Regions from separate parts of the Vagococcus hydrophili genome, predicted to be linked through region 1. Evidence: a T-box and tRNA genes for the amino acid it is inferred to sense, from the RefSeq annotation. Region 1 holds a T-box; the other holds one or more tRNA genes.
The links. A T-box is a leader RNA that pairs with one kind of tRNA and senses whether it is charged. The one in region 1 lies ahead of trpS (tryptophan--tRNA ligase), so its partner is inferred to be a tRNA-Trp.
Positions count from the first base shown of each region.

Region 1 (15,422 bases):
TGGGTAAATGTGATACGATAACCAGTTTAAAGCATTCATTAAAGAAGCTGGAATGGTATGATCATATTCTGGTGTACTAATAATTACTCCTTCTGATGCTTCGATTTTTTTAGCGATCTCTGTCACAATTTCTGGTACTTGTTTATCTGCTGGTTTATTGAATAAAGGAATCTCTTTAATTTCGACAATTTCAATCTCAGCAACTCCTTTAAAGTGTTCTTTCATAAATTGTAATAACTGTCTGTTTGTTGAGTTGTCAGAATTTGTTCCAACTAAGCCAATCATTTTTTTCATCATTATGTCCTCTTTTCATTAGTTTATATAATTTTTTATATAACGACTCAAGTATGTTTTAATTTTGGTAATCAAAATACCTTCAATTTCGGGATGTTGATTGATTTCATTCATTATTTCAGCAGGCGTTTGACCAAACAAACGAGTTGTCCAAATTTCCCCATCTACTGACTTATCTGAAACAATCGTTAAACTTAGAGTTTCAGTCTCCATTGGATAACCTGTTATCGGGCTAAGAATGTGGTGATAGGTCTTGTTTTTAGTTTTTAAAACACGCTCATAAATACCTGATGTGACAATTGATTTGTCTTTAACCTTCAAAATATAGTCATAAGACTCTCTAGATTCGCCAGGTGTTCGAATCCCAATTTTCCAACATTCTTTATTAGGTGGTGTTCCCAAAGTTAAAATATTGCCACCTAAATTAATGAGAGCGGACCTTACACCTTGTTGTTTTAATTTACCTAGAACAAGGTCCCCAATAAAGCCTTTAGCTAGAGCACCTAAATCAATTAACATGCCTTTTTCTAGGTAAACACTATGTTCTGTTTCATTAAGAAGGATTTTTTTCGGATTAACGGTTTGGAGTAATTCTTTTATTGTTTCGTCATTAGGAACAGTGGCATCACTAAAACCGATACGCCACTTTTGAACCAGTGGCCCTATGGCAATATTAAGAAGACTTCCCTCAGCAAGACTATGTTCTTTCCCTAATTTTATTAGCTCAAACAATTCTCTATTTACTTTTACTCTCTTGATGCCTGCTTGGGTATTAACAGCCATCAACTCGGATGTGGGATCGTTGGCGCTAAAGCGTTTCTCATACATTTTTAAATCAAGGATGGTTTCTTTAAGGATCTCTTGGGCATTTGTATGACTAATTTGTAAGTCAATCACGGTTCCCATTAAACGGACTTGCTCATTAGCAATATTCATTCGCTAGACCTCCTTAAGCTCTATTTCTAAAGCTTTAATCTTTTTTAACAACACCTGATTGCCGTTTACTTTTGCATAAGCTCTTGCATCATACAGCAGTTCTAAGGTTTCAGGGATGTCCTTCTTTTCAACCACACTATTTAAAGCTAATTGGAAAGCAGCTCTTGCTAAATAATAAGTTACGTGATTTTCTGAGCATATTGTAATAGCATACTCCAGTAACGCATTGCTTATTTCAATTTCATTAGTTTCTGCATAATAAACACCTGCATGAAAGACCATATTTAAAACACGCCACATATCCTCGATACTATTTGTAGGACAATCATAGATTTGACCAATCACTTTACTAAAATAAAACTCAGATTTTTCAAAATCATTTTCTCTAGCATAAGTCATGCCAATACCTGTATAAGCTAATAATTGATACATTTTCTTTTCAGTAGTTGTTTCATTCAATAAAATTTGATCAAAAGTAAATAAAATATCTGTTAGTTCTTCTTTTCTAAAAAACATTAGAAAACCTTTTAAATACAAGTACCTTAAAGTAATATCTGAATTTTCATCTTCTGAAGTGATCTTTAATGACTCCAGTAAATTTTGAGCTTCTTCATATTCACTAGTAATAAAATAAAACTCTATCTTATCCATTTTTTTAACGACTTCTGTATTTTTTAAACCGACTTTAGGAAATAAATCACCAATCGGAAAATCCAATCTGGTACATAATTTAATCAGTGTTTTTAAATTAGGAACTTGACCATTGTTCTCAAAACGGCTCAAAGTTGTTTGTGTACAAATATTTTCGGCTAATTCACTTTGAGATAATCCTTTTGATTTTCTTGCTTCAATAAAACAATCAACGTTCATTTGAATCTCCTTTCTATATTTTTGTGCTTTTTATCACATATTTAACTAAGTTCATTCTAACGCCTTATATATTTTTAGTCAATCATAATATATAAAAAATTATATATTATTTTTATTTGATTTTCACTTTAAATAAGCCTATACTGTATTTAATTTCATACAAAGAAGTGATTAATAAAGAAAAGTACTATATTTATTTTTTCAAAGAGAGCTAATGGTTGGTGTAAATTAGTAAAAAAAGATATAGGAATGGGCTTTTGAACTGATAGATTGAATGACTAAGTAGGTCTATCCGCTAAGCTAGCGTTACCAAGCGTAGTTTTAACTACTTAAGTTAATTTAGAGGTGGCACCGTGATTTCACTCACCCTCCAATCGGTTTATATCGATTGGAGGGTGAGTTTTTTTATTTTAAGGAGGAATAAAAAATGACACATACTTATTTAACTGGAGATCGTCCAACTGGCAAATTACATTTAGGACATTACGTTGGTTCACTTAAAAGCCGCGTGGCGATTCAAGACTTAGAAAATACAGAACAATTTATTATGATTGCTGATCAACAAGCTTTAACAGATAATGCGGATAATCCGAAAAAAATTCAAGATAATTTAAAAGAAGTCTTACTTGATTATTTAGCAGTGGGAATTAATCCAAGCAAATCAACCATCTTTATCCAATCAAAGATACCCGAACTTTCAGAACTGATGATGTACTATTTAAATCTTGTTACTGTTTCAAGACTTTACCGAAATCCTACTGTGAAATCAGAAATGAAAGAAAAGAATTTTGAAACCAGTTTACCAGCAGGATTTTTAACCTATCCTGTCAGTCAAGCTGCTGATATCACTGCTTTTAAAGCAACTCATGTTCCGGTTGGTGGCGATCAACTACCTATGCTTGAGCAGACCAAAGAAATTGTTAGAAGTTTTAATCGGATTTACAAGACAGATTGTTTGGTTGAACCTGAAATTGTCTTACCAAAGAAAAACCAAGAACGCTTAAAAGGAATAGATGGCTTAGGTAAAATGAGTAAATCTTTAAATAATGGAATTTACCTTTCTGATGAGCCAGATACAATTAAACAAAAAATCATGAGCATGTACACTGATCCGAATCATATTCATGTGAATGATCCAGGACAAGTTGAAGGTAATATGGTCTTTGAATATTTAGAGATTTTTGGAGATGATCATAAAAAAATTGCTGAACTTAAAGAACACTACGAAAAAGGTGGACTTGGAGATGTGAAAATTAAACTCTATCTTAATGAGATTATTCAAGAGACATTGCGTCCTATACGTGAAAGACGAATTCAATTAGCAAAAGAAGAAGATTATCTACTTAGTATTTTAAAAGCAGGCAGTATAAAGGCAGAAGCTCGTGCTGCTACTACCTTAGATGAAGTCAAAAAAGCTATGGGAATTAATTATTATTAAACAAATAACGAGTTTTATTTTTAATTAATTTCTAATTGGTCTATAATATTAACTATAGTTAAAGGAGTGAGTAAATGGATAAAAATAGTAATTTAGCAAAAAAAGACTTTTACGAGTATGTTAACAACGAGTGGTTAGAAACCGCTAAAATCCCCAGTGATAAACCAGTCATTAATAGTTTCACCTTTTTAAATGATGAGATTGAAAAACTACTGATGTCAGATGTTAAAAAAATGAAGATTGGCGAGATTTCTTTAGACACTAAAGAACTTCAATCCTTTGTTGATTTTTATCGTTTAGTTGCTGACACAGATGAACGAGAAAAATTAGGTGTGATACCACTTAAAAAACGACTCGAATACATTGAATCTTTTAACTCTTTAAGTGATTTACCAAAAGATTTAACTGACTGGGTCTTATCAAGCTACCCCTTACCTTTTGGGATTTACGTGGCACCTGATATGAAACAAGCAGACACTTATGCTGTTTCACTATCACCTGCACCTTTGTTTTTACCTGATACAACTTATTACGCAGAAGATCATCCAAATAAAAAAGACTTGCTTAATACCTTTGAAAGTATGATGACTGAACTTTTAGTTCTAACTGGTAAATCAGAAAGGGAAGCAAGTAACATCGTTTCAAATGCTATGGCTTTTGACGAAAGTTTAGTGCCTTTTATTCGAAGTTCTGAGGAAAGTGCTGATTATACAAAAGAGTACAATCCAAGACGTTTGGAAGACGTTAAAAACTATCATTCAGACATTCGATTAGATACTTTAATTTCTGGTTTACTGGAAGAAACACCAAAAGAAGTCATTGTCACTGAACCAGAGTATTTTGAAAACTTCCAACAATTAATCACTGCTGAGACATTTGAAAATCTTAAAGCTTGGTTACTCGTTCAACAAACAAGACGCCTTGGTGATTTCTTAACAGAAGAATTCAGAACCGTTGCCTCTCGTTATCAACTAGCTTTATCAGGTGCCGAAGAGATGATTTCCAGTGAAAAACTACACTTCTATACTGCAACTGGCTACTTTGATCAAGTCATTGGTCAATATTACGCTGAAAACTACTTTGGTCAAAAAGCCAAACAAGATGTGGAAGACATGATTCATGAGATGATTCAAATTTATCAAAATCGCCTAACTAACAATACGTGGCTAGAAAAAGTGACGAAAGATAAAGCCATTTTGAAATTAAATACGCTAGGTATTCATGTGGGATTCCCCGAAAAAATACCAGCTATTTATGCCAATCTTAAAACAAAATCAAAAGCTGATGGTGGCTCTTTAATTGAAAATATTATGGACTTCAATCGTTTGTTAGCTAAAGATCTTTTTAAACGCTACAACACAAAAGTTGATCGTAGCGAATGGGAAATGAGTGCTGATATGGTCAATGCTTACTATCACCCACAAAAAAATGTGATTGTTTTCCCAGCGGCTATTCTCCAAGCACCATTCTATGACTTTAAACAAACTAGAAGTCAAAATTATGGTGGTATTGGTGCCGTGATCGCTCATGAAATCTCTCATGCTTTTGATAATAATGGGGCTAAATTTGATGAATTTGGGAATATGAATGACTGGTGGACTGAAAAAGATTTGGCTCACTTTGAAAAATTAACGAATGAGATGATTGCTCAATTTGACGGCATTCCGTTTGGCAATGGGCAAGTTAACGGTACATTAACAGTTTCTGAAAATATTGCGGATGCTGGTGGCTTGAGTTGTGCTCTTGAAGCTGCTCAATTAGAAGACGATTATAACGGTAAGGAATTATTTGAAAACTGGGCACGCGTTTGGCGTAATAAAGCGCAAGAACAATACACTGACTTACTACTTGCTGTGGACGTTCACGGACCAAACAAACTCCGTGCCAACATGCAAGTCAGAAACTTCGAAGAATACCACAAACTATACAACATCGAAAAACAAGACGAGATGTACCTAGAGCCAGAGAAAAGAATTAGTATTTGGTAATTAGGTTGTCATAGAAGTGGTTTGCTCCAAGCAACTGGAGAAAATAAAAAAAAGTTCTTACTAAAGTTTTTTTGGTTTAGTAAGAACTCTTTTTTTATATTAATCTTCTTGTTTCTTTTCTAACACTTTACCTGATTTAGCATCAAGTTTAACTTTTGTTTCTTTATGGCCGTCTTTGACTTCTACTTCCCAGAAAGTGACACCTAATTCTTTTTTCAATTGCCATTCTTTTGCTTTACCGGCACCTGCTTCTTTTTCAGCAATCTCAGTTACTTTATCCACTGTTTGGATATCTTTCAAACCAAGTTTCGCCTCTGCACGGTTCACTTTATCATCAGACTCTAATTTTTTCTCTTTGTCTTTTTTGATTTCTTTTGATGAGGCATTGATTAACATTTTATACTTATTCGTGTCATCTACACCTTTAACTTTGTAGAAGAAGTCGCCCTTTTCATATTCCAGCTCCATAGATATGATATCCGTCTTTGGATGAGCTTTTGTATATATTTCACTGGCTTCATTCAACGTGATGATTTTGACTTCATTTAAAGATTTAGTATCCGTAGATGTTTTTGTATCTTTACTACCACTTGTCTTAGTATCTTTACTTGAAGATCCCGTTGTTTTAGAAACTTCTTTCGTTTCAGTTACTGGTTTTTTAATCTCCGTTTGAGAACTACATCCTGCCATTGCTCCTAAAAGTACCACTGCTAAACCTGTCATTATTATTTTCTTCATTTTTAATTTCTCCATTCATGTTTTATTTATTTATCTCTTTGATGTCTTAATATTACCAACTAAAAGAGTTTAATAAATCAATTTTGGATAAATGCTAGATGAAGTTTTCTTCATTTTTATTTCATCTTTGGTAAACATAACTCAAAAACAGTTCCCTTTGGTTTATTATCTGTGATCGTTAACTTACCTTTGTACTTATCACTTATCTTTTTCACAATCGAGAGACCAATACCAGACCCCTCCACTTTACTCGTTCGGGAGCTATCAACACGGTAAAAGCGCTCAAAAATATGTTGCTTATTTACATCAGAAATGCCAATTCCTTGATCCTTCACACTAAAAATCAGTCGACTCTCTTCTTCTTTTAAGATAATTTCAATCATTGAATCATCCGAAGAATATTTAGCCGCATTTTCAATTAAATTTTGAAAAACTTGCTGCAAGTCACCAGGATAACTTTCAAATTCTATTTGTTTTCCAAAATCAAAGGTAAATTCTTGAGGATATAATAATTTAATCTTCTCAATTTCATAGAGTAGAATCTCCGATAAATTAAAAACTTCTTTCTGACTTGTTATGTCTTCTTTTTCTAAAACAAGTAACTGATTACTTAATTTTTCTAGTCGCTTAGATTCTTTATCAATAAAGGCAATCGATTCTGGAATAACTTCTGGATGTTCTTTCCCTCTTCGTTGAATCAGTTGAACATGCCCTCTAATTGCTGCCAATGGCGTTCTTAAATCGTGAGAAGCATTTGTTATGAACTGCTTTTCTCTTGCGATTGCTTCACGTTGCTCTCTTAGTAAATGATTAAAAGATTCCGCTACTTCTGTGATTTCAATAGGATCTTCTGGGACACTTAGTTCAGCCTTTCCTGAAATATCAATCTGACTAATTTCACTGGACATTTTACTCAATTTTAGACTCCATCTTCGAACACTAAAGTAAATCAAGATGCTTCCTAAAATTATGGCGACAATATTTAAAATCACACTAATACCAAACATACCAAAAGCAAGTTCCATTGCCGTTTCACCACTAATAGCTAATTGAAACTTGAAGCTATCATACTCTCCCTGCTCAACAAAATAAACGCCCTCTTCACTAAAAATAATGTGTTTTAAAAATGGCAAAGACTTACCGTGGTACAATTCATCAAATATTTTATAGCTTTTTTCTGAATAAATAGTCTCTCCATCATTGGTTTCGATAATTAAAACATCATCATTTTTCTTTGAAACAAAATTATCGATACGATAAGTCCAATCTGTTTGACGTCCTTGCTCTTTTTTAAGACTACTAACAACCCCTTTTGACTTATTCTCTAAGAAATCATAAACGAAAGTTGTCGCCGCAAGAACAAAGAAAATATTCATAATCACTAATATGCCAAGAAAAATCCCCATAAAACGTTTGGTTAATTGATACTGAGCTGTCTTCCTATTCATCTTGATCAACTCGCAATACATAACCAACCCCACGAACCGTTTGAATCATGCGCCCAAACGAATCAGCCCCTAATTTATTTCTAAGGGTTCTGATATAAACATCGACGACATTGGTTTGCCCGTCATAATCATACCCCCAGATTTCATTTAACAAGTCATCTCTCGTCTTCACCACTTCTGGTGTTTTAATGAGTTCAAATAATATACCAAACTCTTTTGGTGTTAACTCCACGCTTTCATTGTCTAAGTGAACCAAATGCTTGGCAATATCGATCACAATACCATGATAAGTTAAACTTTGGATATTCTCCTCTTGTTTTTTCAATCGACGCTCAATTACCCGCATACGAGCAAATAACTCTTCAATTTCAAAAGGTTTCGTTAAGTAATCATCTAAGCCAGTATCTAATCCCACTACAATATCTGTGGTTTGATTTCTTGCGGTCATCATAATGATTGGCACATCACTATTTTTTCTAATTCTTCGTGCCACTGTAATACCATCATAAATAGGTAACATCCAATCTAAAAGAATCATTTGAATATTATCTATATTTTCTTCATATAGTTCCAAAGCATCTTGTCCATTTTTTGCCCATAAAACCTCATAACCTTCAAATTTTAATTCTGTCTTAATGAAACTAGCTAAACTTTCTTCGTCTTCTACTAGTAAAATTAATGAGTTACTCATAGCGTTCACTCCAATCGATAGTTGTTTTCTCTAGTTTACTAAACTAGAGTAGAATCTTCTATCTATTTAAAAAAAGAAAAAATGAAAATTTCTTCATGTTACAAGAGGTGAATAAAAAAGTGCTTTGCTCCAAGCAACTGGAGGAAATTAAAAATAATTCGTGGTTTTTGAATTAATTTTAATTTTTGAAGTTGTCGTAGGAGCAGCTTTTTTATTACCGTTTATTCAGTTGTAACAGAAGTGTTCAGCTTCAAGAAATAAAAAAGACTGACAAAAATCAAAGTCAGCCTCAAAACATTATTCTATTAACCAAAGAAACGCTTAATCTCGATTTCAGCTGCTTCTGGACAATCTGAAGCGTGAATCACATTTGAACCTGAAATAAAACCATAATCAGCTCTAATTGTTCCAGGTAATGCTTCTTGTGGATTTGTTGCCCCTACCATTTGGCGAACTGAAGCAATCCCATGCTCTGCTTCTAAAATCATACAAACAACTGGTCCAGATATCATGAAATAAACCACTTCTCTAAAGAAAGGTTTTTCCTTTAAGTGAGCATAATGTTCCATTACAACAGCTTCTTCTAAAACTGTTTGTTTCATGGCTTTAATCTCAAAACCACGTCGTTCAAAACGAGCAATGATTTCTCCTACTGCTTTTTGTCTCACACCATCTGGCTTAATAATAACTAACGTTTCTTCCATTCATACATCCTCCTAAAATTTAAATAACATTCTAATTGTATGCGTTTTCATTAGTTAAATCAATAGAAAAAAGGAATTAAATTATTAATTCCTTTGCTTTAATATTAAACAATCGGTGTCACAGAAGTAGCTTCTTATTTCTTGAAGCTAAACACTTCTGTCACAACCTAAATATTTTATCTATTTCTTTTTAAGTCTTTTTCATAGTTACTTTCATTCGAACGACTCACACGGCGAATGCGTCCTTTAATCGGCATTGATTGTAGTGTTTTTAATACCATCTCACCTTTACCATTTAAAATTTCCACAAAAGTTGAGATATCCATTAAATTAATCACACCGATATCGTCGCCAGTCATGCCTTCTATATTACATAGTGCTCCCACAACATCTCCGGGGCGCATTTTTGTTTTCTTACCAGCATTTATGTGGATTTTCATGATATCATCTTTAAAATCATGACCTTTTTCTTTTTTAAGTTTCGGTTTTTGCGTTTGTTTCATATCAAATTCCATACGATACTTATCAACAATCGCTTTTGACGGACGGTAAGCTTCTTCAATCAAACGATCTTGAGATTCTAAAATTTCATTAAATTGAGGCTTATCACGGTGATTAACAAGAGATAAAGCTTTCCCGCTATTTTCAAAACGAGCCGTACGTCCTATTCTGTGGACATATGTTTCTGTTTTTTCAGGTAAATCGTAATTAACAACTAAGCCAATATCAGCCACATCAATCCCACGAGCTGCCACATCTGTTGCGACTAAGTGTCTAAAGTAACCACGTTTAAAATCTTGAATCACAGAACTACGGTCACTTTGTTCCATACCACCATGTAACATCTCGATCTTAACGCCAGCTTTTTGAAGCTCGTAAGTTAACTTATCTACCATGATTTTTGTGTTACAGAAAATAATACTACTCTCTGGGTTTTCAACGACTAGAATATCTTTCATTGTTGATAATTTAGTATCTTCTTCTACACGAACAAATTGTTGGAAAATACGTTTTTTAGATTGTTCTGTGGTTTCGATTTCTACCATTTGTGCTTTTTTCAAGAAACGTTCAGCTAATGAAGCAACACCTTTTGGCATAGTTGCTGAGAACATTGCTGTGGCTCTTTTATTTGGTAATTCTCTTAGTATTTTTTCAACTTGTTCGATGAATCCCATGGCAAACATTTCATCTGCCTCATCAATAATCACTGTTTTGATTTTTGTTAAATCAATTGTGCCTCTTTCAATGTGGTCAAACAAACGACCTGGTGTTGCAACAACTACGTGTGTTCTTTGGTTTAAATTTTTAACTTGTGATTGGTAAGAACTTTTACCAAACAACGCTTCTACTTTGATTCGTTTGTAACGACCAATATTAAAGATTTCTTCTTTAATTTGTGTCGCTAGCTCTCTTGTCGGTGTTAGGACTAAGGCTTGCGGTGCTCTTTCTTCCCACTCCACTAACTCACAAATAGGGATACCAAAAGCAGCCGTTTTCCCACTACCTGTTTGAGATTTTACAATCACATCTTTTTTATTTAATAATAATGGTATGACTTCCTGTTGAACTTGGGTTGGTTTTGTATATTTCAAAACATCTAAGGCTTTGATGATTGATTCATCTAAAGGGTAATTCACAAAATAATTGGTACTCATTTAATCTACATCCTTCAATTAAACAAGTAAAAATTTTGAGTCCTTCACTTGCCTAAATTTATTTTTTAGCTTCCACAGTGTAACATGTTTTTGTGAATAACACACGAGAAATGAGTAATAGGTTTAAACAAACATAAAATATTCATCTGGTTGTTCTTTATTCTTTAAGATATTTCTTAAAATCAGTTTAAAGCTACCTTCCATTTTAGGTTGTTCTAAAATTCTAAAAATAGAAATAGCTTGATGACAAGATTCTATCCCCTTCTCAAAGTCTTCAAAAATCAATTGATACCAGCCTTCATAAAATAATAGACAGGTACTACTTGTTAAATCCATTTGATTTTTTAACATCTTTCGCGCCAAATCCAGACTTTCTTTCGCCCATTCTTGAAGTCTATAATTAACAAAATAAGAAAAACCAGAGAAAATGATTTCAGATTTAAATTTCATCATGACATGGAACTGACTTTCTTTTTCTGTTCTTGCTATGGCTAATGGTAATAATTGATGAATTTGTTCTGCTTTAAAGGTAAAGAGAAATAGCTTAAATAAGACTAACTCAAAAACACTCCAATCCTCCACTTTATACAAGTACGTGATAACAGGTTTCGATATGATGTTAATCTCTTCCATAATTTTTTTAGGATTTTTATCTTTAATCTCATCTAGATTATTTTTATAGGTATAGATACAAATATCACAATATATCGCAATGAATTTTTGCCAGCTTTTTTTTGCGTCCATCTCATCTTTTATTTTTTTCATCTCAATAATGCCAATTTCAAAACTCTTTTTTACTGCTTGATCATTAACAGACAGTAGTCTAGCAACATAATAATAAAATTCGCTCGTCAAATACCCTCTCAAAATCTTAATATCTTCATTCAAAGTTGTATTTTTCTCCAACTCCCTCAAATAAAAAAATTCCTCTACCGAGACATTGATATTATTCAGCAAGCGTTCCATTCGGTGGAGACTAATATTTGAGTTGCCTTTTTCGAACTTACTAATAAATGACACACTGTTTAACTCGTCTGACACTTGCTCTAAACTAAGTCCCCGATCTTTTCTTAGCTTTCTAAATAACGTTCCTTCATCCATCTTCTCACCTTTTTTCCACTATAGTAGAATTATCTGATATCTCTAGTTTACCTCACTTATACTTAATTTAACAAATAAATCAACGAGGTGAAGAACATGAATACGTATCTACATAATAAAGAATATCGAATTTTAACAAATGCCAACTTACTTAATGCTGTCGGTAATAGTCTTTTTAACATTGTTTTTATCGTTTACGCTAGCACACTTCCTTTTAACACATTAGCCGTTTCCCTAGCGTCAATCACGATTTTTATTCCCAGTCTCTTTCAACCACTCGTTGGACACCGAGCGGATAAAACCAAAGAAAAATTAAAATGGAATATCTATTCACGATTAATTCAGTTCTTACTTTTTAGCTTTCTTGCTTTTTTAATCTTATTAAAGCCTTCTTTTCTACTTTTTAGCGTTTTACTCCTTATTAATGTGGTAGCTGATTGCTTAGGTTTCTTTAGTAGTACACTCCAATTATCTTTCATTAAAGAATTGGTTGATGAGGAAAGTTTAAGAGATGTGATGGGATTTCAAAATGCCATGTTTACCTTGATTCAATTGATTTTCCAAGGTCTCGGTGCCTTTCTGCTTGTCCAACTTAATTATAATTTTTCACTCTTTGCGGGGATTAACGCAGTGACTTTCTTACTTGCAGCCCTTGTTATTATGACTTCTTATTCACTTCTAAAACCTTGTAATGACTCGTTAAAAATTACTGAAAACACAGTAGGTCAATCAAACTCATTTGTTGAAGATTTTAAAGAAGTCACAACAATTTTTATGAAGAATCCTTTTTTAAAGATGATTATTAGCTTTGCTGTTTTAATTAACTTACTTACAAGCACTTCTGAATCATTACTAAATATTTCTCTCTTAACAAAAGAATATCTGTGGATTGGTAATTTACCTAATAGTATTGCCTTGATTGGAATTTTTATCTCAGTGGGACTTTTAATTGGCTCTCTTTGGACAAAAGATTTTCTCAGAAATGTGAGTAGTTCCTCTATTATTAGTTTAATTCTTGTAAACATTACTCTGATACCAATTCTTTTGATTTTAGTGAAATCTTTTATCCTAGTTCTTATTTCTTTATTCACTTTAGGATATTTGATTGGTAAATTAAATCCACGTGTTTCTGCCTTTATGATTAGTGAAGTCCCTCAAGAAAAACTAGGTATTACAAGTGGGGTTTTTAGCACTCTTGTTATGGCAGGGGCACCCATTGGACAACTTATTTTCTTAGGAACTGCTAATGTCTTTAATGATACGCTAAGTTGGTGGTTATATGGCGGTATTGCCCTGATTTTTCTTTCTATTTCATTGGTATCGAAAAGAAAAGAAAGAACAGCAGTTGAGACTCTTTAAATCAAACAAAAAAAGGTAACCAACTATTCTGGTTACCTTTTTGATTGAGACGAAACGGGAATTAAACGCCTATTTCATCACATTTTTTTATTCACCCTTTTTAACTGCGATTGCTTCAATTTCAATTTTTGCGTCTTTCGGTAAGCGTGAGATTTCCACTGTACTTCTGCTTGGGAACGGTTCTGAGAAGAAACTTCCGTAAACTTCATTAGCTACTACAAAATCATTCATATCAGCTAAGAAAATCGTTGTTTTAACAATATCATTCATTGTTAAACCAGATTCTTTTAAAATCGCTTGAAGATTGTTTAAGCTTTCTTTTGCCTGTTCTGCTACATCTTCTGGCATTACTCCTGTGGCAGCATTGATTGGCAATTGACCTGAAATAAAAACTAATCCTTCTGTCGCAATTCCTTGTGAGTAAGGTCCGATTGCTTGTGGTGCGTTGTTTGTTGAAATTTGTTTTTTCATGATTAAATTCCTCTTTCTAAATGTTTGTATTTTTCTCTAAGTGACTTCACGTAAGTCACACTAGCGTCTGCATCTCTTTTTTGAACTTCTAACATATATTCTAAATTTTCCGGGCTAGGTTTATAGGTATTTAATGGGGCAATCAAGGTTGGATCAATATAAGGTTCTTCTATTTTAAAGGCGCCTTCTCCAAGATACTCAACACCACCCGTTCCAAGTGGTCTTTTAAATGTTGAAACATAAGGATGACACATTTCAATATTAATTCGCTCAACACTTGATTGTGTTAATAAGGTTTTGTAACAGTAATCTGTATCAATATTTCCAGAACCTACTGGACAACCACTAACACGTAAGTTTTCACCATCTTTAATCACAATATGATCTTTAAAATGAGTACTTTTAGCATAAGGAGCTAGAGTGTCTACAGTTGTTTTAGGATCTTCCCATGCCATCATACCATTACCAATGTCACATAAACAACCAACATTTGGTGAGTTGATTTCTTGAAGTAATTTAACGACTTCTGTAGCAACTTCTTCTTCATGATTTTCAATCGCCAAATGGATGCCTTTCTCAATTAACAAAGGTTCAATAAGACGAACTTTTTCAATCCCAGCTTTCACTTTTTCTGGATCGTAGTTACCTTTATTAATATAAGTTCTAATAATCTTAGCACCTAATATTTCAGCGACTTCGATCACATCTTTTAATCTTTCTGTCTCCACACCTTTCATATCTAGTTCACAGTAAAGGTTGTGCTCATCTAATTTTTTTCTAAGAGCTTTTAAATGATCTTTATCATTAGAACATAAACTTCCCCAAACTGGGTCAATATCATATTTATCCAGTATCTCTTGGGATACTTCTTCTTCTGAATATTCTACTATGTTAAACTGAGCACCATCTAAACCGTAAGCTACCACTTGATCCACAAAGTCAAAAGCATTCATTCGTCCATTTTGGAAATACATATGAAATGTTTCTGTTTCTAATCCTAATTTCATTCTAATTCGCTCCTTTTTGTTTTTTTAATCGGTGTGTTAAATAGTTACTAATAATGAATCCAACAATCGCAAACCCACTCATAATTAAGAAGACAACTCGGTAACCTGCCATTCCACCAAATGCATCAATCACTGCCCCGTATAAAGCAAATGAGAAAATAGAAGGCGCATATCCGATTAAACACGCTAGTGAAATAGCAGCACCACTGATTTCTTTTGGAATGTTAATTTCATCAATCGGTGCAAAGAAAATCGCTCTTTGTGTGAAGACAACACTTCCGATTAATAATGTACAAGCCATTCCTAAGTAGATATTCATTGATGTATGTGGTAAAAAGGCAAAGATAGCAATCATAATTGCTGATAATAAGAAAGTGAATCTTAGGTACTTAGTTGATGATTTAAAGGCTTTATCAGCAAGAATCCCACCAACGGGACCTCCTACCATTTTAAGTCCGTATTGATTAATAATTCCGTATGCCCCAACTAAAGCAACTGGCATTCCGTAAATATCTTTTAAGAATGGAATAAAATAAGTTAAACCGGCATACGTTCCGTAAACACAGAAAATCATAAATGAAGCAATCCACAACTCAGGTAATTTAAGCGCTTGTTTCGCACCTGCCATGGCTTTTTTATTTTTTTCGTGACTTGATTCTTCTGCTTCTTCTGCTTTATCGTCACCAATTGTGAAGAAAACAATAACACCTGTAATAATTGTG
Region 1 covers NZ_CP049887.1:1,886,606-1,902,027, reverse strand. The annotation lists gene G7082_RS09435 (NADPH-dependent FMN reductase) at 1-294, opposite strand, end outside; gene G7082_RS09430 (FAD:protein FMN transferase) at 313-1,230, opposite strand; gene G7082_RS09425 (helix-turn-helix domain-containing protein) at 1,234-2,100, opposite strand; T-box leader at 2,262-2,474, shown strand; gene trpS (tryptophan--tRNA ligase) at 2,528-3,538, shown strand; gene G7082_RS09415 (M13 family metallopeptidase) at 3,613-5,526, shown strand; gene G7082_RS09410 (PepSY domain-containing protein) at 5,626-6,264, opposite strand; gene G7082_RS09405 (sensor histidine kinase) at 6,381-7,712, opposite strand; gene G7082_RS09400 (response regulator transcription factor) at 7,705-8,403, opposite strand; gene ndk (nucleoside-diphosphate kinase) at 8,709-9,107, opposite strand; gene G7082_RS09390 (DEAD/DEAH box helicase) at 9,284-10,762, opposite strand; gene G7082_RS09385 (helix-turn-helix domain-containing protein) at 10,886-11,863, opposite strand; gene G7082_RS09380 (MFS transporter) at 11,960-13,222, shown strand; gene G7082_RS09375 (RidA family protein) at 13,310-13,693, opposite strand; gene G7082_RS09370 (sugar phosphate isomerase/epimerase family protein) at 13,696-14,700, opposite strand; gene G7082_RS09365 (MFS transporter) at 14,702-15,422, opposite strand, start outside.

Region 2 (15,422 bases), 390 kb from region 1:
GTTATCTTCGCTTTTAATGAATGAAAGCATGTATAAGCCGAGAATCGCAATGGTTGTTGTTCGAACCCCACCACCAACTGAACTAGGACTACATCCAATAAACATGAGCATAGAAAAAAGTAAGAGTGTCGGTGTTTGGAAATCATTTAAATCATTCATCTGTAAACCAGCATTTCTAGTTGTTGTAGAGTAAAACATGGAGCTCATCCATTTTTGGATTTCAGGCATCTCAGAGAATAAATGATTTCGCTCAAGAAGGTATATGGCTAACGTTCCAAAAACAAATAGAATTAAATAAATACTGATAGCTAGTTTACTAAATAGTGAAAATCTAAAGGGGAAACCTGTTTGATATCTTTTATATGTTAGCCATTCTTTAATTTCCATAATAACTGGAAAACCAATTCCACCTACCATAATTAATAAAATTAAGATGGTAATAAAAAGATAATCCTGTGAGTACGGAGTTGCTGATGAGCCAGTGACATCAAATCCAGAATTTGTTACAGCGGAGATCGCTTGATAAAAACCTTGGAAGGTAGCTTCTCCAATCGTGGGGTGATGCCCTGAAAAATAAAAACGTAATGAGAAAATAATACCAAAAATAAATTGGATAATTAATAAAGTGTAAACTGTATTTTTGATTAAACGAACACTTCCACTTAATTTAGGAGAGTTCATGTCAGTCATAATCAGTTGCCGTCTTTTAAGGGAAATTCTTTTTCTTGAGAGAATAAAGAAAAAGGTAGAGAACATCATAATCCCAAGTCCTCCGATTTGAAAGAGTATTTCTAGTAGGACGATACCACGTTGGTTGAAGACTTCGTTAATATTAAAGGTACTAAGACCAGTAACGCTGACAGTACTTACCGCCATGAAAAGCATGTCAAATGCGGAAACATCAGCACCTTCTTTTTGGAAAAAAGGTAGACTTAATAAAAAAAATGAAACGATTGTCATTAAGACGTAGTAGGTAAAAATAATTTGAATGGTGGACAGATGAGTGTTAACAAATCGATGTCCATCCCGCCTTAATTGGAATAAAGACCACTTTTTCTTAAACATAGTAAACTCCTTTGTAATTACATCTTGTTAAGTATAACAAGTAGGGGTTAAAAAGACAAAAAAAATCAGCCTTTTGACGGATGTTATAGGTTCATTTTTTAGTATAATTAAATAAAAGGGAGTGAAGGGGAATGTTAACAATTATTCAGGTACAAACCATTACTTTTATTATTGTTATTTTGTTTCTAGTTCAAAAGAATGGACATTTAAAAAGAAAAGAAAGTTCTAGTTTACTTACTTGGTTAGCAGTACTTTCAGCAGCTAATGCTTTGATCATTTGTCTTTCAATTATTGAAGTATCAGCGTTTAATTTACTGATGCTAGCAAGTGTGAACGGTCTAGTCACAATACTTTATTTATACATACAAAATTATGAGTTATCTAAAAATTGAAGTAAAAAAAGACGAAACTGATTATTGCCAGTTTCGTCTTTTTTAATTTCCACCAGTTACTCAGAGTAAAACGCCTTTTTCACCACTTTATGTAGTCTGGATTCAAAAGGCAACTCCTGCGGCAGCTTCACAAATCATAATCAATCCTAAAAGCGTGGATTGTTTATGATTCGCTCCAGCTGCTTGGAGTTAAGCACCTTTTTGATCACTCTATTGTAGTCTGGAATAAAAAATCTGCTCCTACGACAACTTCAAACATTAAAATTAATTCAAAAAGCACGAATTATTTTAAATGTTCTCCAGTTGCTTGGAGCAAAACGATTTTTTATTCACTCTATACTAAATTAATCAGTGTGTATTTTTTCTTTCCTTTTCTTACAATGATGAATTTATCTTCGATTGATAAGTCGGCTGTAATATCGACTGTGACATCCTTGATTTTTTCACCATTGATTGAAATGGCACCATTTGTGACATCTTCACGTGCTTGACGTTTAGAAGGTTCTACTTTTGTTTCAACTAACCAATCAACAATGTTCATTGTATCTTTGCCAATCGTAGCATTTGGCATGTTTTTAAAGCCATCTTCGATTTGATGAGCTGTTAACTGCTTCACGTCGCCAGAGAATAGAGCAGCAGTAATCGTTAAGGCATCATTTAATGCTTCTTCACCATGAACAAAGGTTGTCATTTGGCTAGCTAATGTTTTTTGCGCTTCACGTTTGTGTGGTTCAGTAGCTACTTTTTCTTCCAATGCAGTGATTTCTTCTTGCGTTAAGAAAGTGAAAAATTTTAAGTACTTGATAACATCACGGTCATCTTGGTTTAACCAAAATTGGTAAAATTCGTAAGGAGATGTTTTCTCTGGATCTAACCAAATGGCACCACCAGCTGTTTTACCGAATTTAGTTCCATCAGATTTTAACATTAAGGGAATCGTTAAACCGAACGCTTTAGCCTCAGCACCTTCTTGTTTTCTAATTAAATCTAAACCAGCTGTAATATTTCCCCATTGATCAGCTCCACCGATTTGAAGACGGACATCATGGTGACGGAATAAGTGTAAGTAGTCCATTGATTGTAAAATTTGGTAAGTAAATTCAGTAAATGAAATACCAGTTTCTAAACGACTAGAAACGATATCTTTTGCTAACATGGTATTAATGTTAAAGTTTTTACCGTAATCTCTTAAGAAATCAAGAAGAGATAAATCTTTTGTCCAATCGTAGTTATTCACCATTGATAATTGTTGATCGTTATCTTCATCAAAGAAAAGTTTTCTCATTTGATTTGTTAAACAATCCACGTTGTGTTGAACTTGCTCCATTGTTTGAAGTTGACGCTCACTCGTGCGTCCACTAGGATCGCCAATTGTACCAGTTGCCCCACCGATTACGATGTATGGATGATGTCCTAATAATTGGAATCTTTTTAGCATCATAAAAGGAATTAAATGCCCAATATGCATGCTGTCTCCAGTTGGGTCAACCCCGCAGTATAAAGAAATTTTATTGTGTTCTACATAGTCACGTAAACCTTCAGCATCTGTTTGTTGATTAATTGCGTCACGCCACATTAACTCATCGATAATATTTGTTGTCATAAAAACATCCCTTTCTATAGATAAATAAAAAGTCCCTACAGAGATTACTCTCTATAGGGACGAAATAATAATTTTCCGTGGTACCACCCAAGTTAGTGTGAAGCATCACACCACTCATAGTTTTTATCGGTTACAAGCCGTAGATAACTAGTGCAACTGAATGTAATTCATCAACTTATGTGTGTCAAATTTCAGCAACCTTTGACTTTCTATAAACAGGGATAAGGGACTACTATTTCAATCGTTATCAATTTATTTAATTACCCATATGCTAAATCAAAAGTGCTGATTTGTCAAATAAAGAATTATTTCGTGAAAAAGTATACTTTCTTTTTAACTTTTAACAAAAAATGTTAAACTGGTAGAGTTACAAAAGGGGGAGAAAATACTTGGTAAAACAAGGCGTTTTATTAGCAAACATCGGAACACCAGATAAACCAGAAACAAAGGAAGTGCGTGAGTATTTAAAACACTTCTTAGGAGACAAACGTGTGATTGATAAACCAAGGTGGCAATGGTTACCTATTTTACACGGAATTATTTTAAATACGCGGCCTAAGAAATCGGCTGCTCTATATAAAAGTATTTGGGAAGAAGAAGGGTCACCTTTATTAATTCATACCAAAGCGCAAACAGAAAATTTACAAAAACTGTTGCCTGATGTATCGGTTAAATTTGGTATGGGATACAGTCACCCGACTATTTCAGAATCACTAAAAGCATTTGAGGAGGAAGGTGTAGAGGAGATTACAATAGTTCCTTTATACCCTCAGTATTCAACAACTACCACAGCTTCAATTCATGATGCAGTATTTAAGCATTATTTGAAAGAAGAAAACATTCCTAAACTTCATTTGATTAGAGAGTTCACAAGTCATCCCTTATATATTGAGATGCTAAGAGAGCAAATTATTTTAGGGATTAAAGAATACAATCCTGAACTTTTAGTTTTTTCTTATCACGGTTTACCTGTTTCTTACATTGAAAAAGGGGACCCTTATAAAGAACAATGTGCCAAAACAACCGCTGCAATTTTTGATGGTTTTGAGATAGACGTTCCTCATAAGGTAACCTATCAATCAAAATTTGGACCAGAAGAGTGGTTAACACCTGCCTTAGATCAAACATTGATGAATTTGCCAAGCGAAGGCGTGAAAAAAGTTCTCATTATTACACCAGGATTTGTTTCAGATTGTATTGAGACTCTAGAGGAGATTGAAGGCGAAAATAGAGAATACTTTATGGAAAATGGGGGAGAAGAGTTTAATTATATCCACCCATTTAACGGAGACCCTGAATTTGCAAAATTGCTTTTAGACGTTATTAAATAAATTAAAAATGATGAGGAGACTTATTGAGTCTACCTCATCATTTTTTTAGTGTTAGTTGCAGCGCTTGCTTAGCTAAGTTGTCAGCGCCTTTATTTTTTTGTTCCCCTTGCCATTCGATGAACAGTAGATCGAATCGGTCGGTTAAAATCAATATTTTTTTCAGAAGACTAGAAAAAATAGGGTCTTTAGCATATTTTTTTTCTAAGGATTGAACAACAATTCGACTATCTGAATAGATGAATATTGTTTCTTTCTCCCAATTATGAGTAAGTGCAAATTCTAAAGCAAATAAAAGTATTTCAAATTCAGCTTCATTATTAGTTTTTGCTCTAAGTGGTTGTTTTATTTGTAATTGTTCTTTATCTATTAGAACAATCATACCACCCGCACTAACTTGTTTTTTTTGATGAGTTGCGGCATCAATATAGATTTTTATCATCGGATTCTCCATTTTTATTTTTTATTTATTTATCTTATGGTAAGATAGGTAATTGTAGAAGAGCTTTTTATAGGAGGCTAATATGAGTACGAGTAAAATACATGTTTTTCGATACCAACCTGAACTTTCAGGATCAATAATCTATTGGTCGATGACATTTGTCCTGTTTTTATTGAGCATGATAGGACTACTAGAAGAACAAGGAAGAATCAATTTATTTAGTATTATCACATTTTTAATTTTTCTTTTTTTTGTTTACCTAGGAACTAGAAGAAAAATGATTCTCACCAACGAACAATTGAAAGTATCCGCTATTTTAAAAAAAAATCGTTATCAAATTGATATTGATAAAATAAAAAACATTTCAGTAGGTAGTCACGGTATAACGATTAAAACAGAAGCTAGAGAGTATGTTTATGTGATGTTTCCACCATCTAAAAATGCATTTGTTTTAAATTTACAGAAGGAAAGCTTATTTACGGGGACGATTTACGGAATAGAAAAAAGTGTTGACGAAAAATAAGTCAACACTTTTTATTTTTATTCAATCACAAGTACTTCTGCTGCTTGTAGACCACGTGCACCTTCTTTAATCGCAAACTCTACTTTTTGACCTTCAAAAAGTACTTTGAATCCCTCTTGAATGATGCCGGTAAAATGTACAAAAATTTCTTCGTCTCCGTCATACACTAGAAAACCATATCCTTTTCTAACGTCAAACCATTTCACTGTGCCGAATTTCATTTTACATACCCCCTAGTGGTCATTTACATGCCTATATTCATTATACGGTGTAAGTATTGTTACGTCAAACACAGGCTTAATCATGTAAAGTATAAATAATAACTCTTTTTACTTTAAGGGAATTGTTATATACTAATCTTTAGTAATTAAGAAATGAGGTGTCTGATGAATAGGGCTGATATTTTTTTAGTCTCATTTAATAAAATAGAGAAATGGTTGAAAAAGCAATTAGAATTCCCAAGTAATATGGGGGTAACAGAAATGTTGAGGAGAGTCAAAAAACGTTCTGATTTACCAATTGCAGAGATTGAATTTGATCTTATCGAGTTTTCCCAACTAAGAAATGCCATTGTGCATAATAGGATTGAAACAGATTTTATTATTGCTGAGCCTAATGAATGGGCAGTGGAGAGAATACTTGAAATTGAAAATGAGCTACTGCATCCGCGCCTAGTGGAACGCATTTTAAAAACAAATGTAAAGATTTTTACAGCAGATGTTCCGCTTCAAGAAATCCTTTATATAATAGTAGAAAAAGAATATTCTCAGTTTCCAATTTATCAAAACAAAAAGTTTAGAGGCTTAATTACAACCAAAGGAATTGGTATGTGGTTTGCTAAAAATGCTGATAATAATATGATGGATCTTAATTATTACACAGCGATTGATATCTTAGATCTAGATAATAAAAGAGATGCTGTCTCCTTTTTATCATTGAGTGACACAGAATACAAAGCAAAAGAACTATTTAAAAGTAATCCGAGACTAGAAGCAATCTTAGTTACTCAGAATGGTAAAAGTAACGGCAAATTAATTGGGATTATTAGTCCTAAAGATTTATTTGGAGAGTGAGAAAAAATATGATTTATTATAGTTTAATAGTTTTAGCATCGGTAATAATTGATCAATTGATTAAATATTGGGTGGTATCAAACATTGAAATACATGAAACGATTTTTAGTAATCCAATCTTATCCCTAACTCATATAAGAAATAGTGGGGCAGCGTGGAGTATTTTAGAAGGGAAAATGTGGTTCTTTACTGTCGTCACAGTTATCGCTTTGATAATATTACCTTACTTACTTTATAAATATCATAATGAAAGTAAATGGATGACGATTGGTTTAAGTTTAATTATTGGTGGCACGTTAGGGAATTTCATCGATCGTATCCGATTAGGCGAGGTTGTTGATATGTTTCAAGTAGAGTTTTTTAATTTTCCAATCTTCAATTTTGCGGATGTTTCATTAGTAATAGGTGTTATGTGTATTTTTGTATATATCTTATTTTTTGAAGAGAAATCTAAAGGAATGTAAATAAAATATACTTATATAACGTAGATTCTTGATATATTGTTAAAATGGTAGTAGAATGAAAATATAAAAAATTCACAAGGATGATGAATATGTCAAATCATATTGTTGAAGATGCAATAAATAAGATGAAAGAATCTAATATACGTATCACACCACAAAGATATGCAATCTTAGAGTATTTAGTTGAGAGTAAAAGTCATCCAACAGCGGATGAAATTTATAAACATCTTGAGCATCGTTTCCCAAATATGAGTGTAGCAACGGTATATAACAATTTAAGATTATTTACAGACATAGGTTTTGTTATTGAAATGGCTTATGGAGACTCTTCTAGTCGATTTGATTTTACATCTACAAAGCATTACCATGCTATTTGCGATAATTGTGGTAAAGTAGTTGATGTCTATTACCCTGGCTTGGAAGATGTGGAGTCGGCAACTGAGCAATTAACAGGATTTAAAGTAAGGGAACATCGCTTAGAGATGTATGGGTTATGTCCTGATTGTCAAAAAGAATCGTAGTAAAAAGCAGGTGATTTTCACCTGTTTTTTATTTTTTTTAGTTTTTTTGAAAAAAAATTAAAAATAAGCTTGATTTTTATTTAAACAATTGATATATTAATACATGTCGTTACGACGGGTGTTAATTTTAAATAACAAAAAAATATTTAAACAAAACACTTGAACAACGAAATGATATGTGTTATTATCATTAAGTCGAAAAGATAACTGACATATTAAATAACAACTTCTGGGAAAACTTTTTTAAAAAGAGTTGACATTCAAAAGAAGTTGTGATAAGATATAAAAGTTGTTACGGCAACGAAATGGATCTTTGAAAACTAAACAAAGTAAGACAAACCAAATGTGATAGGGCGTTTCTATTTTATAGAAACAAACCATATTTAGTGAAATAACATTCGCTAGCAAGTTTTAAAATTAATGAGCTAAACATCGCAAGATGTTAATCAACTTTTATTGAGAGTTTGATCCTGGCTCAGGACGAACGCTGGCGGCGTGCCTAATACATGCAAGTCGAACGCTTTGATTTTCACCGGAGCTTGCTCCACCGAAAATCAGAGAGTGGCGGACGGGTGAGTAACACGTGGGCAACCTGCCCAACAGAGGGGGATAACACTTGGAAACAGGTGCTAATACCGCATAATTTGTTTTCCCGCATGGGAGAATAATAAAAGACGCTTTCGGGTGTCACTGTTGGATGGGCCCGCGCTGCATTAGTTAGTTGGTGGGGTAATGGCCTACCAAGACCGTGATGCATAGCCGACCTGAGAGGGTGATCGGCCACACTGGGACTGAGACACGGCCCAGACTCCTACGGGAGGCAGCAGTAGGGAATCTTCGGCAATGGACGAAAGTCTGACCGAGCAACGCCGCGTGAGTGAAGAAGGTTTTCGGATCGTAAAACTCTGTTGTTAGAGAAGAACAAGTGGGAGAGTAACTGCTCCCACCTTGACGGTATCTAACCAGAAAGCCACGGCTAACTACGTGCCAGCAGCCGCGGTAATACGTAGGTGGCAAGCGTTGTCCGGATTTATTGGGCGTAAAGCGAGCGCAGGCGGTCTTTTAAGTCTGATGTGAAAGCCCTCGGCTCAACCGAGGAAGGTCATTGGAAACTGGAGGACTTGAGTGCAGAAGAGGAGAGTGGAATTCCATGTGTAGCGGTGAAATGCGTAGATATATGGAGGAACACCAGTGGCGAAGGCGACTCTCTGGTCTGTAACTGACGCTGAGGCTCGAAAGCGTGGGGAGCAAACAGGATTAGATACCCTGGTAGTCCACGCCGTAAACGATGAGTGCTAAGTGTTGGAGGGTTTCCGCCCTTCAGTGCTGCAGTTAACGCATTAAGCACTCCGCCTGGGGAGTACGACCGCAAGGTTGAAACTCAAAGGAATTGACGGGGGCCCGCACAAGCGGTGGAGCATGTGGTTTAATTCGAAGCAACGCGAAGAACCTTACCAGGTCTTGACATCCTTTGACCACTCTAGAGATAGAGCTTTCCCTTCGGGGACAAAGTGACAGGTGGTGCATGGTTGTCGTCAGCTCGTGTCGTGAGATGTTGGGTTAAGTCCCGCAACGAGCGCAACCCTTATTGTTAGTTGCCATCATTTAGTTGGGCACTCTAGCAAGACTGCCGGTGACAAACCGGAGGAAGGTGGGGATGACGTCAAATCATCATGCCCCTTATGACCTGGGCTACACACGTGCTACAATGGACGGTACAATGAGTTGCGAGACCGCGAGGTTTAGCTAATCTCTTAAAGCCGTTCTCAGTTCGGATTGTAGGCTGCAACTCGCCTACATGAAGCCGGAATCGCTAGTAATCGTGGATCAGCATGCCACGGTGAATACGTTCCCGGGCCTTGTACACACCGCCCGTCACACCACGAGAGTTTGTAACACCCAAAGTCGGTGAGGTAACCTTTTAGGAGCCAGCCGCCTAAGGTGGGATAGATGATTGGGGTGAAGTCGTAACAAGGTAGCCGTATCGGAAGGTGCGGCTGGATCACCTCCTTTCTAAGGAATATTACGGAAATCACATGGTTGTACTTACTTTGTTTAGTTTTGAGAGATCTATTTTTAAAAATAAATCCTTAAACAAGGGGCCTTAGCTCAGCTGGGAGAGCGCCTGCCTTGCACGCAGGAGGTCAGCGGTTCGATCCCGCTAGGCTCCATTAGTATTGTTATAATACTAAAACATATTGTTCATTGAAAACTGGATAGTTGAAGTTAGACATCAACATTTTTTTTTAACACACCGAGTTGATCAGTTTTATTATTAAAATTGTGATACATAAAATACTATTTAAATTAGCTATCGCTAGTTGATTTAAATAAACAAAGTCTAACCATTAGGTTAGAAAAAGGTTAAGTGAATAAGGGCGCACGGTGGATGCCTTGGCACTAGAAGCCGATGAAGGACGGGACTAACTCCGATATGCTTTGGGGAGCTGTAAGTAAGCTATGATCCAGAGATTTCCGAATGGGGGAACCCAGCATCTTTTATAGGATGTTACTTTCAAGTGAATACATAGCTTGTTAGAGGTAGACGCAGAGAACTGAAACATCTAAGTACCTGCAGGAAGAGAAAGAAAAATCGATTTCCTTAGTAGCGGCGAGCGAAACGGAAACAGCCCAAACCAACAAGCTTGCTTGTTGGGGTTGTAGGACTCAGCTGTGGTAGCTGTTGTGGATAGTCGAATCGACCTGGAAAGGTCAGCCGGAGCGGGTAAAAGCCCCGTAGACGAAATTGACAACACACCTATGAGTATCCTGAGTACGGCGGAACACGAGAAATTCCGTCGGAATCCGGGAGGACCATCTCCCAAGGCTAAATACTCTCTAGTGACCGATAGTGTACCAGTACCGTGAGGGAAAGGTGAAAAGCACCCCGGAAGGGGAGTGAAATAGAACCTGAAACCGTGTGCCTACAAAAAGTCAGAGCCCGTTAATGGGTGATGGCGTGCCTTTTGCAGAATGAACCGGCGAGTTACGATTGCATGCGAGGTTAAGCTGAAGAAGCGGAGCCGTAGCGAAAGCGAGTCTGAATAGGGCGAGTGAGTATGTAGTCGTAGACCCGAAACCAAGTGACCTACCCATGTCCAGGTTGAAGGTGCGGTAAAACGCACTGGAGGACCGAACCCACGTACGTTGAAAAGTGCGGGGATGAGGTGTGGGTAGCGGAGAAATTCCAAACGAACTTGGAGATAGCTGGTTCTCTCCGAAATAGCTTTAGGGCTAGCCTCGGAATTAGAATGATGGAGGTAGAGCACTGTTTGGACTAGGGGCCCGTCTCGGGTTACCGAATTCAGATAAACTCCGAATGCCATTCATTTATGTCCGGGAGTCAGACAGTGAGTGATAAGATCCATTGTCGAAAGGGAAACAGCCCAGACCACCAGCTAAGGTCCCCAAATATATGTTAAGTGGAAAAGGATGTGAGGGTGCACAAACAACTAGGATGTTGGCTCAGAAGCAGCCACCATTTAAAGAGTGCGTAATAGCTCACTAGTCGAGTGCCCTTGCGCCGAAAATGTACCGGGGCTAAACATATTACCGAAGCTGTGGATAGAACTTAGGTTCTATGGTAGGAGAGCGTTCTAAGGGCGTTGAAGCTAGATCGTAAGGACTGGTGGAGCGCTTAGAAGTGAGAATGCCGGTATGAGTAGCGAAAGACAGGTGAGAATCCTGTCCACCGAATGACTAAGGTTTCCTGGGGAAGGCTCGTCCTCCCAGGGTTAGTCGGGACCTAAGCTGAGGCCGATAGGCGTAGGCGATGGATAACAGGTTGAGATTCCTGTACCCGTTTGTTTTGTTTGAACAATGGAGGGACGCAGTAGGTTACAAGATCGCACTGTTGGATATGTGCGTTCAAGCAACAAGTCTTGGTAAGAGTCAAATGCTTTTACCTTTAAGGACAAGTTGTGATGAGGAGGGAAATTAAGTACCGAAGTCTTAATATCACACTGCCAAGAAAAGCTTCTAGTTAGAAACAAACGGCCCGTACCGCAAACCGACACAGGTAGTCGAGGAGAGAATCCTAAGGTGAGCGAGAGAACTCTCGTTAAGGAACTCGGCAAAATGACCCCGTAACTTAGGGAGAAGGGGTGCTGAACGCAAGTTCAGCCGCAGTGAATAGGCCCAAGCGACTGTTTATCAAAAACACAGGTCTCTGCAAAATCGAAAGATGACGTATAGGGGCTGACGCCTGCCCGGTGCTGGAAGGTTAAGAGGATGGGTTAGCTAGTAGCGAAGCTCAGAATTGAAGCCCCAGTAAACGGCGGCCGTAACTATAACGGTCCTAAGGTAGCGAAATTCCTTGTCGGGTAAGTTCCGACCCGCACGAAAGGCGTAACGATTTGGGCACTGTCTCAACGAGAGACTCGGTGAAATTTTAGTACCTGTGAAGATGCAGGTTACCCGCGACAGGACGGAAAGACCCCATGGAGCTTTACTGTAGTTTGATATTGAATGTTTGTAACACATGTACAGGATAGGTAGGAGCCGTAGAGCTCGGGACGCTAGTCTCGAGGGAGGCATTGGTGGGATACTACCCTTGTGTTATGACCATTCTAACCCGCGCCACTTATCGTGGCGGGAGACAGTGTCAGATGGACAGTTTGACTGGGGCGGTCGCCTCCTAAAAAGTAACGGAGGCGCCCAAAGGTTCCCTCAGAATGGTTGGAAATCATTCGTAGAGTGCAAAGGCATAAGGGAGCTTGACTGCGAGAGCTACAACTCGAGCAGGGACGAAAGTCGGGCTTAGTGATCCGGTGGTTCCGCATGGAAGGGCCATCGCTCAACGGATAAAAGCTACCCTGGGGATAACAGGCTTATCTCCCCCAAGAGTTCACATCGACGGGAGGTTTGGCACCTCGATGTCGGCTCGTCGCATCCTGGGGCTGTAGTCGGTCCCAAGGGTTGGGCTGTTCGCCCATTAAAGCGGCACGCGAGCTGGGTTCAGAACGTCGTGAGACAGTTCGGTCCCTATCCGTCGCGGGCGTTGGAAATTTGAGAGGAGCTGTCCTTAGTACGAGAGGACCGGGATGGACACACCTCTGGTGTACCAGTTGTTCTGCCAAGGGCATTGCTGGGTAGCTATGTGTGGAAGGGATAAACGCTGAAAGCATCTAAGCGTGAAGCCCCCTCAAGATGAAATTTCCCATTTCTTTAAGAAAGTAAGATCCCTGAAAGATGATCAGGTAGATAGGCTAGGAGTGGAAGTGCAGTGATGTACGGAGCGGACTAGTACTAATCGATCGAGGACTTAACCAAAGAAAAACGGTGAAGTAAAAAAGATGTCTAACTAAAACATTCAGTTTTGAGTGAACAATCACTCTAATAATAAGTGTGGCGATGATGGCAAGAAGGATACACCTGTTCCCATGCCGAACACAGAAGTTAAGTTTCTTAGCGCCGAGGGTAGTGAGGGGTTTCCCCTTGTGAGAGTAGGACGTTGCCATGCTTATTATAAATTATCCGGCATAGCTCAGTTGGTAGTAGCGCATGACTGTTAATCATGATGTCGTAGGTTCGAGTCCTACTGCCGGAGTTGTTTCAAAAGGCCCGTTGGTCAAGCGGTTAAGACACCGCCCTTTCACGGCGGTATCACGGGTTCGATTCCCGTACGGGTCATGTAACATAATATATTCCATATATGGAGGTTTAGCTCAGCTGGGAGAGCACCTGCCTTACAAGCAGGGGGTCAGCGGTTCGATCCCGTTAACCTCCATTATCTAAACTGGTTCCGTGGTGTAGGGGTTAACATGCCTGCCTGTCACGCAGGAGATCGCGGGTTCAAATCCCGTCGGGACCGTTTAGGCGCAGTAGCTCAGTTGGTAGAGCAACGGATTGAAGCTCCGTGTGTCGGCAGTTCGATTCTGTCTTGCGCCATTATATGGAGGGGTAGCGAAGTGGCTAAACGCGGCGGACTGTAAATCCGCTCCTTCGGGTTCGGCAGTTCGAATCTGCCCCCCTCCATTATTAATATTATCAAACTATAGGGGTATAGTTTAGCGGTAGAACTACGGTCTCCAAAACCGTCAGCGTGGGTTCGATTCCTACTACCCCTGTTTTTACTATGGCGATTGTGGTGAAGTGGTTAACACATCGGATTGTGGTTCCGACATGCGTGGGTTCGATTCCCATCAGTCGCCTATTTAATAATATTGGGCTATAGCCAAGCGGTAAGGCAACGGACTTTGACTCCGTCATCGTTGGTTCGAATCCAGCTAGCCCAGTTTTTGGCGGTATAGCCAAGTGGTAAGGCAGAGGTCTGCAACACCTTTATCATCGGTTCAAATCCGGTTACCGCCTTTTATAGATATATCCTTATGCCGGCGTGGCGGAATTGGCAGACGCGCTGGACTCAAAATCCTGTGCCCGCAAGGGCGTGCCGGTTCGACCCCGGCCGCCGGTATTGCATTTATTGCATATAAGGATAGTCTAATAATTAAATAATCCGGCATAGCTCAGTTGGTAGTAGCGCATGACTGTTAATCATGATGTCGTAGGTTCGAGTCCTACTGCCGGAGTTTTACTTTAAATAAGTTTTTTGAACCTGGAGAGTTGTCCGAGTTGGCCGAAGGAGCATGATTGGAAATCATGTAGACGGTAATAACTGTCTCAAGGGTTCGAATCCCTTACTTTCCGTAATTTTATAATTCTTAGGCCCGTTGGTCAAGCGGTTAAGACACCGCCCTTTCACGGCGGTATCACGGGTTCGATTCCCGTACGGGTCATTACTAAACTATTAATTATAGTTTGGGCGCAGTAGCTCAGTTGGTAGAGCAACGGATTGAAGCTCCGTGTGTCGGCAGTTCGATTCTGTCTTGCGCCATTATATGGAGGGGTAGCGAAGTGGCTAAACGCGGCGGACTGTAAATCCGCTCCTTTGGGTTCGGCAGTTCGAATCTGCCCCCTCCATTTTTATCATGGCGATTGTGGTGAAGTGGTTAACACATCGGATTGTGGTTCCGACATGCGTGGGTTCGATTCCCATCAGTCGCCTATTTAATAATATTGGGCTATAGCCAAGCGGTAAGGCAACGGACTTTGACTCCGTCATCGTTGGTTCGAATCCAGCTAGCCCAGTTAAGACTTGATGATTCAAGTCTTTTTTTTTGTCCAAAAATGATCTAAGTCATTTTTGCTTATCTAGATAGTATTAAGTAATGTTAAGAAGCTTTTTATAAAAAAATTTAAGTGTTAGTATATATTTATCATTTGAAAAGGAGAAGAAAAGATGATTAAAAAAGGGGATTTTGGTGAGTCACTACAAAAGTTTGGACGAACGTTACTTCTTCCAATTGGGGTTTTAGCACCGGTCGGGATGATTTTAGGAATCAGTGGAGCATTTGTTCAACCTTATATGATTGAAAAGTTTGCATTTTTAGGAAATGAAAATGTTAATGCTATTCTTATTAGTATTAGAACGATTGCAAGCGTTATCTTTGATAATATTCCACTACTATTCGCTATGGGTGTGGCTTATGGAATGAGTAAAAAGGATAAAGGAATTTCTGTTTTTGCTGCTGTGACTGGTTATTTAACTTTAATCATTACTATGAATGTTTGGTTGACTTTAACTGGTAAGATGGCTGATCCAGAAATTATGACACAAGTTGGACAAATAAATGTTTTGGGTATTCAAACAATGAATATCAGTGCAGCAGGGGGGATTGTTACAGGGTTAGTTGCTGCTTGGGCAACAGATAAGTTCTATAATTTAGAACTTCCAACTGCATTTGCATTCTTTTCAGGTAAGAAGTCAGTACCAATTATTACAATTGGCGTCATGATTTTAATTGGGGCGTTATTACCATTTGTTTGGGAAGTTTTTGTGCTAGTTTTAACGAAATTTTCAGTGGTTATTTTAAGCACAGTTGGTCCATTCTTTACGGCAGCTGGTGAACGATTATTTATTCCTTTTGGTTTACACCATGTATGGAACGCGCTCTTTAGATTTACTGAAGCAGGCGGGTCTTATGTAATTGATGGGGAAACCTTTGTTGGA
Region 2 covers NZ_CP049887.1:2,279,894-2,295,315, forward strand. The annotation lists gene G7082_RS11100 (TrkH family potassium uptake protein) at 1-1,065, opposite strand, end outside; gene G7082_RS11105 (hypothetical protein) at 1,197-1,457, shown strand; gene tyrS (tyrosine--tRNA ligase) at 1,792-3,060, opposite strand; gene hemH (ferrochelatase) at 3,450-4,391, shown strand; gene G7082_RS11120 (ribonuclease HI family protein) at 4,429-4,830, opposite strand; gene G7082_RS11125 (EbsA family protein) at 4,913-5,353, shown strand; gene G7082_RS11130 (cold shock domain-containing protein) at 5,371-5,574, opposite strand; gene G7082_RS11135 (CBS domain-containing protein) at 5,740-6,426, shown strand; gene lspA (signal peptidase II) at 6,435-6,890, shown strand; gene G7082_RS11145 (Fur family transcriptional regulator) at 6,980-7,411, shown strand; rRNA gene G7082_RS11150 (16S ribosomal RNA) at 7,864-9,424, shown strand; tRNA gene G7082_RS11155 (tRNA-Ala) at 9,510-9,582, shown strand; rRNA gene G7082_RS11160 (23S ribosomal RNA) at 9,774-12,682, shown strand; rRNA gene rrf (5S ribosomal RNA) at 12,757-12,872, shown strand; tRNA gene G7082_RS11170 (tRNA-Asn) at 12,886-12,959, shown strand; tRNA gene G7082_RS11175 (tRNA-Glu) at 12,971-13,042, shown strand; tRNA gene G7082_RS11180 (tRNA-Val) at 13,067-13,139, shown strand; tRNA gene G7082_RS11185 (tRNA-Asp) at 13,151-13,223, shown strand; tRNA gene G7082_RS11190 (tRNA-Phe) at 13,228-13,300, shown strand; tRNA gene G7082_RS11195 (tRNA-Tyr) at 13,307-13,387, shown strand; tRNA gene G7082_RS11200 (tRNA-Trp) at 13,409-13,479, shown strand; tRNA gene G7082_RS11205 (tRNA-His) at 13,491-13,563, shown strand; tRNA gene G7082_RS11210 (tRNA-Gln) at 13,577-13,647, shown strand; tRNA gene G7082_RS11215 (tRNA-Cys) at 13,653-13,723, shown strand; tRNA gene G7082_RS11220 (tRNA-Leu) at 13,743-13,826, shown strand; tRNA gene G7082_RS11225 (tRNA-Asn) at 13,868-13,941, shown strand; tRNA gene G7082_RS11230 (tRNA-Ser) at 13,970-14,059, shown strand; tRNA gene G7082_RS11235 (tRNA-Glu) at 14,077-14,148, shown strand; tRNA gene G7082_RS11240 (tRNA-Phe) at 14,174-14,246, shown strand; tRNA gene G7082_RS11245 (tRNA-Tyr) at 14,253-14,332, shown strand; tRNA gene G7082_RS11250 (tRNA-His) at 14,344-14,416, shown strand; tRNA gene G7082_RS11255 (tRNA-Gln) at 14,430-14,500, shown strand; gene G7082_RS11260 (PTS transporter subunit EIIC) at 14,652-15,422, shown strand, end outside.
Region 2: it has a tRNA-Trp gene. The T-box ahead of trpS (tryptophan--tRNA ligase) is inferred to sense a tRNA for this amino acid. The anticodon was not compared.